DNA from 2 places in the Kluyvera georgiana genome. Region 1 is predicted to be linked to the other one. Evidence: predicted binding sites of a transcription regulator. Region 1 holds the regulator's gene; the other holds the start of a gene.

The links. The regulator sigma-54, encoded in region 1, starts transcription at its own class of promoters, with help from an activator protein. The targets are predictions, from matches to a motif close to GTTGGCACANNTTTCGCTNT.
Region 2: hydN (electron transport protein HydN) is a predicted target of sigma-54. The motif match lies at 1,099-1,118, and genes of this name have one in related genera.

What each region holds. Positions count from the first base shown of each region.
Region 1 is NZ_CP158865.1:546,740-550,160, forward strand. It holds gene rapZ (RNase adapter RapZ) at 1-56, opposite strand, end outside; gene ptsN (PTS IIA-like nitrogen regulatory protein PtsN) at 90-578, opposite strand; gene hpf (ribosome hibernation promoting factor) at 634-921, opposite strand; gene rpoN (RNA polymerase factor sigma-54) at 944-2,377, opposite strand; gene lptB (LPS export ABC transporter ATP-binding protein) at 2,423-3,148, opposite strand; gene lptA (lipopolysaccharide ABC transporter substrate-binding protein LptA) at 3,155-3,421, opposite strand, start outside.
Region 2 is NZ_CP158865.1:1,062,791-1,066,211, forward strand. It holds gene ABTW00_RS05085 (LacI family DNA-binding transcriptional regulator) at 1-1,009, shown strand, start outside; gene hydN (electron transport protein HydN) at 1,154-1,699, shown strand; gene fdhF (formate dehydrogenase subunit alpha) at 1,736-3,421, shown strand, end outside.

The DNA of each region.
Region 1 (3,421 bases):
CTCAGGGCCACTGATTTTCCCGAGCCAGAGCGGCCGCTGACGATCATCAGTACCATGTACCGTTTCTCCTCAGTACGATGTGATGTCCATTACGCATCATCGTGGGTTTCCGTATCGGTGATGATTTGATACAGCTCTTCGTCGCTCTGCGCGGCGCGCAGGCGGCGGCAAATCGTTTTATCTGCCAGACGTTTCGCCACCAGGGAAAGCGTATGCAGATGGGTTTTGGTCTGGTCGGCTGGAACCAGAAGCGCAAAGAGTAAATCGACCGGCTGGTTGTCGATGGCGTCGAAGGCGATCGGCGTTTCCAGTTGCACGAACACCCCTACCGCACGCAGCGTATCTTCTTCGAGCTTGCCGTGAGGAATGGCGATGCCGTTGCCGATGCCGGTACTGCCCATTTTTTCACGGGTCAGAATGGCTTCGAACACCACCTGCGGCGGCAGGCTAAGCTGTTTCGCCGCCAGCTCGCTGATGATTTCCAGCGCACGTTTTTTACTCTGACAGTGCACAGCACTGCGGGTACATTCCTGGTTAAGGACATTGCTCAGTTGTAGAGCCGAATCGTTATTTGTCATAATTTCACCTAAGCATCGCCCGATATGCGGGCATATCGGGCGATCGCTCGGACAATCAATGTTGTTTTAGTTTATCTTTGTGCTTGGTTAACTGTCTCGCCAGTTTATCGATCAAACCGTCGATGGCGGCATACATATCCTGCCCTTCCGCGCTGGCATGAAGTTCACCGCCGTTCACGTGCAATGTCGCATCCGAGATGTGCGTCAGTTTCTCCACCTTTAACACAATATGGACCTGATTGATCCTCTCGAAATACTGCTCCAGCTTGCTGAACTTCGCATTAACGAATTCGCGCATCGGCTCGGTGATCTCGACGTTGTGTCCAGTGATGTTGAGCTGCATAGTGTCTTCCTTATCAGTTGTGTCAGACCAGCTGTTTACGCTGGTTAGACGGCGGAATGGATAAAGACTCTCGGTACTTTGCAACGGTACGCCTTGCCACCATGATACCCTGTTCAGAGAGCATGGTGGTCAGTTTACTGTCGCTCAGTGGTTTCGCGGGATTCTCCGCGGCAATCAATTTCTTAACCAGCGCCCGAATGGCCGTGGACGAGGCTTCGCCGCCGCCCTCGGTGCTGACGTGGCTGGAGAAGAAATATTTAAGCTCGAAAATGCCCCGTGGGCTATGCAAATACTTCTGCGTGGTAACACGCGAAATCGTGGACTCGTGCATCTCGACGGTTTGGGCGATGTCGGCCAGCACCATCGGTTTCATGTACTCTTCGCCAAGGTCGAAAAAGGCCTGCTGTTGCTCGACGATGCAGCGGCTGACGCGCAGCAGCGTATCGTTGCGGCTTTCAAGGCTCTTGATCAGCCATTTGGCTTCCTGCAGGTTGCTACGAATAAACTGGCTGTCGGCGTCGTTGCGGGCGTTATTACACATCCCCGCGTAGTGCTGGTTTATCTGTAGGCGCGGAATACTGTCGGCGTTCAGCTCTACCACCCAGCGATCGTTGACCTTGCGCACCAGTACGTCCGGAATCACATACTCCGGTTCGCCGGTCTGGATCGATTGGCCCGGGCGTGGATCCAGTGACTGGATCAGATCGACAGCTTCTTTCAGTACATCTTCTTTCAGACGGGTGACCCGCATCAGCGAGCGGAAATCGTGGTTAGCGAGCAGATCGAGATGATCGCTGATAATCAGTCGCGCTTCATCGAGGCGCGGCGTGTCTGGTGAAAATTGTGACAGCTGGATCAGCAGGCAATCGCGGAGATCTTTGGCGGCCACGCCGACCGGATCGAAACGCTGGATGCGCTTAAGTACCGCCTCCACTTCGTCCAGGCCAATCTCGTCGTCGCCGATGCTTTCGCGGATATCTTCGACGGTGACGGTGAGGTAGCCGGTGTCATCCACCGCGTCGACGATCGACGTGGCGATCGCCCGGTCGGTATCGGTAAACGGCGTTAACTCTACCTGCCACATCAGGTAATCCTGAAGTGACTGAGTGGTTTCACCCTGATAAACCGGTAGTTCGTCGTCTTGATAGTCAGCGCCAGTACCGGAAGGTGTACCGGCGGTGTAGATTTCGTCCCAGCTGGCGTCAAGCGGCAGCTCTTCGGGCATGTCCGGTTTTTCCAGCGCATCGACGCTGTCCAGCGTTTCGCTATCGACGGTTTCCTGAGTCTCTACTTCATCGTGAAGATCGGTTTGCTCGAGCAGGGGATTGCTCTCCAGCGCCTGCTGGAGTTCCTGCTGAAGTTCCAGCGTAGACAATTGCAACAGACGAATGGCCTGCTGCAACTGGGGCGTCATGGCAAGCTGTTGGCTGAGCCTTAATTGCAAACCTTGCTTCATGTTCAGAACGAATATCTCCCGCTAACGTCGATAACCACTACCCTATCAGAGTCTGAAGTCTTCCCCAAGATACACGCGTTTAACATGTTCGTCTTCCAGGATCTCCTGAGGTGTTCCGTGGGCAATCAGATGCCCCTGGCTGACGATGTAAGCGCGTTCGCACACCGCCAGCGTTTCACGGACGTTGTGGTCGGTAATCAGTACGCCAAGGCCGCTGTCGCGCAGATGTTCGATGATGCGTTTGATGTCGATAACGGAGATGGGGTCTACACCGGCAAACGGTTCATCCAGCAGGATAAACTTCGGGTTTGCCGCTAACGCGCGGGCAATCTCGACGCGGCGACGTTCACCGCCGGAAAGCGCCTGGCCCAGGCTGTCGCGCAGATGCTCGATGTGGAACTCTTCCATCAGCTCTTTGGCACGGTCTTCGCGCTGTTCATTGCTGAGGTCATCGCGGATCTGCAGTACCGCCATCAGATTATCGTAAACGCTCAGACGACGGAAAATCGACGCTTCCTGCGGCAAATAGCCGATGCCGCGGCGTGCACGGGCGTGCAGCGGCAGCAGGCTGATGTCTTCATCATCAATGATGATGTTGCCCGCATCGCGCGGTACGATACCGACGACCATGTAGAAGGTGGTCGTTTTACCCGCGCCGTTCGGCCCAAGCAGGCCCACAATCTCACCGGAGTTGACGGTCAGACTGACATCTTCCACGACGCGTCTGCCTTTATAGGCCTTCGCCAGATTTTTTGCAGTTAATGTCGCCATAACGGATTAGTTACTCTTCTTCTGTGCCGGAGCCTGGTCTTTGGATTTGTCCTGTAGCTGAGACGGAACCAGAACGGTAGTGACGCGTTTGCCTTTGTCGCTAAACGCCTGCATTTTCTGCTCTTTCACCAGATAGGTAATCTTGTCACCCTTGATGTTACTGTCTAACTGCTCAAGGTAGGCATTGCCGGTCAGTACCACGAAATCATTTGCTAATTCGTAGTGCATTTTCGATGCGCGACCTTTCACCGGCTTGCCGTTGTCCTGCATCTG
Region 2 (3,421 bases), 520 kb from region 1:
GACGATGCTAGAGGTGGCACGACGGGCGGGCGTATCGAAAGCCACCGTGTCCCGGGTGCTATCGGGCAACGGTTATGTCAGTCAGGAGACCAAAGACCGGGTGTTTTTGGCTATCGAAGAGAGCGGCTACCGGCCAAACCTTCTGGCGCGTAATCTGGCCACCAAAAAGACGCAAACGCTGGGGCTGGTGGTGACAAACACCCTTTATCATGGCGTGTACTTTAGCGAACTGCTGTATCACGCGGCGAGTATGACGGAAGATCAGGGGCGTCGTCTGGTACTCGCCGACGGCAAGCACAGCGCCGAAGAGGAGCGTGAGGCGATTCAGTATCTGCTCGATTTGCGCTGCGATGGCATTATTATTTATCCACGTTTTTTAAGCGTCGACGAAATTGACGATATTATTCAGCAGCAGCAACAGCCGGTGATGGTCATTAACCGTCGCCTGCGCCGAAATAGCAGCCACTGCGTTTATTGCGATCAAAAATCTTCCAGCCAGCAGGCGGTGGAAAAATTAATTACGCTGGGCCATCGTGATATTGCTTTTATTACCGGCTCGCTGGATTCGCCGACCGGCGTTGAGCGTCTTTCCGGCTATAAGGATGCGCTGGCGAAACATGGCATTACGCTACGTAATGAGCTGATTGTAGAAGGAAAATGGACGCCCGCCACCGGCGCGGCAGGTGTCGATATTCTGCGAGAAAGGCAGGTGACATTCAGCGCGCTGGTGGCCAGTAACGATGATATGGCGGTGGGCGCAATCAAGCGGCTTCATGCTCACGGAATAGCGGTGCCGCAGCAGGTGTCGGTGATTGGCTTTGACGATATTGCGTTAGCGCCGTATATGATTCCGTCCCTCTCGAGCGTGCGTATTCCGGTGACGGAAATGATTAAAGAGACGATTCACCGTCTTATTTTTATGCTCGACGGCGGTGATTTTAAATATCAACAAACCTTTCCCGGCGAATTGATTGAGCGCGAGTCCATCGTCGCCGGCCCGCACCGTTAATGTCGTCAGCTGTCATCGTCATTAGTGACGATGACAGCCTGTTCCGGCAGACACTCTGTCAAATCCCCTTATGAATCAATAAAATAAAAGTTGGCTCGAATAATGCATTCTCCCGCGCAATCACTGTCATAGCTGGAGAAGTTGATGAACCGTTTCATCATCGCTGATGCGAGTAAATGTATTGGCTGCCGTACGTGCGAAGTCGCCTGCGTGGTTTCTCACCAGCAGGATCAGGACTGCGCCGCGCTGACGCCACAGTCGTTCCTGCCGCGTATTCACGTTATTAAGGGCGTAGATGTTTCTACCGCCACCGCCTGCCGCCAGTGCGAAGACGCGCCGTGCGCCAACGTCTGCCCGAACGGCGCGATTGTCCGCGACAAAGGGTTTATCCACGTTATGCAGGAGCGCTGCATTGGCTGCAAAACCTGTGTGGTGGCCTGCCCCTATGGCGCGATGGAAGTGGTGGTGCGTCCGGTTGTGCGCGACAGCGGCGCAGGTCTGAAGGTGCGTGCGGAAAAAGCGGAAGCCAACAAGTGCGACCTTTGCTTCCACCGTGAAGAAGGCCCGGCCTGTATGGAAGCGTGCCCGACCCACGCGTTGTTCTGCGTTGACCGCAACAAGCTGGAACAGCTTAGCGCGGAAAAACGCCGTCGCGCCGCGCTGGAAAGCGCCGCGTCTATCTCTCTTTAATCATCCTTTATTTCTCTTTTAACAGGTCTGTTACTGATGAAAAAAATCACGAGTGTATGCCCTTATTGCGGTGCTGGTTGCAAACTGAAGCTGGTCGTCGACCACGGTAAAATTATTCGCGCCGAGGCGGCTGATGGGCAAACCAACCAGAATGAGCTGTGCCTGAAAGGCTACTACGGTTGGGATTTTCTGAACGATACCCAACTGCTGACGCCGCGTCTGACGCAGCCGATGATCCGCTATGAAAAAGGGGGCAAATTCACCCCCGTGAGCTGGGATGAAGCCATTCGCTACACCGCGAAACGGCTGAGTGAGATCAAAGCCAAATACGGACCGCGCGCCATTATGACCACCGGGTCATCGCGCGGTACCGGTAATGAAACCAACTATGTGATGCAGAAATTCGCCCGCGGCGTGCTGCACACCAATAACGTCGATTGCTGCGCCCGCGTGTGCCACGGCCCATCGGTTGCCGGGTTGCAGGAAGTGCTGGGTAACGGCGCGATGAGCAACAGCATCGGCGATATTGAAAATTCCCGTTGCCTGCTGGTCTTTGGCTACAACTGCGCGGATTCGCACCCCATCGTGGCGCGTCGCGTGATTAAGGCCAAAGATAAAGGGGCGAAAATTATCGTCTGCGACCCGCGCAAAATTGAAACCGCGCGCATCGCCGATCAGCATCTACAAATGCGTAACGGTAGCAATATGGCGCTGGTGAATGCCTTTGCCCATGTGCTGCTGGAAGAAGAGCTGTACGACAAAGAGTATGTTGCGCGCTACGCCACCGGGCTGGACGAGATGCGTGAAGTCGTTAAAGACTACGCGCCCGAAGCGGTGGAAGAACTGACCGGTATTCCCGCCGCACAGGTTCGTCAGGCGATGCGCACTTATGCGGCGGCGCCGTCGGCGACCATCATGTGGGGCATGGGCGTCACCCAGTTCGGCCAGGCGGTTGACGTAGTGAAAGGGCTGGCAAGCCTGGCGCTGCTGACCGGTAACCTCGGGCGTGAAGCCGTCGGCGTTGGCCCGGTGCGTGGGCAGAACAACGTGCAGGGCGCGTGTGACATGGGCGTGCTGCCAAATCAGTTCCCTGGCTATCAGGACGTGACGGACCCGCAGGTGCGTGAAAAATTCGCCAATGCCTGGGGGATTGATGCCAGCCTGATGGACGACAAAGTCGGCGTGCGCATTACCGAAGTGCCGCATCTGGCAATAGAAGGCAAGGTTAAAGCCTACTACATCATGGGTGAAGATCCGCTGCAAACCGAGGCGGATTTAGGGCTGGTGCGCAAAGGCTTCGAAGCGCTCGATTTCGTGGTGGTGCAGGATATTTTCATGACCAAAACCGCCGAACAGGCTGACGTACTGCTGCCCGCCACTTCCTGGGGCGAGCATGGCGGCGTCTTTACCTGCGCTGACCGCGGCTTCCAGCGCTTCGATAAAGCCATCGACGCGAAGTATAACGTCAAGCGCGACTGGGAGATTATCAGCCTGATCGCCAGCGAAATGGGTTATCCGATGCACTACGACGATAACCAGCAAATCTGGGACGAAATGCGCGAGCTGTGCCCGCTGTTCTACGGCGTGACCTACGAAAAAATGGGTGACATGGGCCACGTGCAGTGGCCTTGCCCGACGCTGGATCACCCCGGTACACCGTACCTGTATGAAGGTAATCAGTTTGCCACGCCGGACGGCAAAGGCCATCTGTTCGCCGCACCG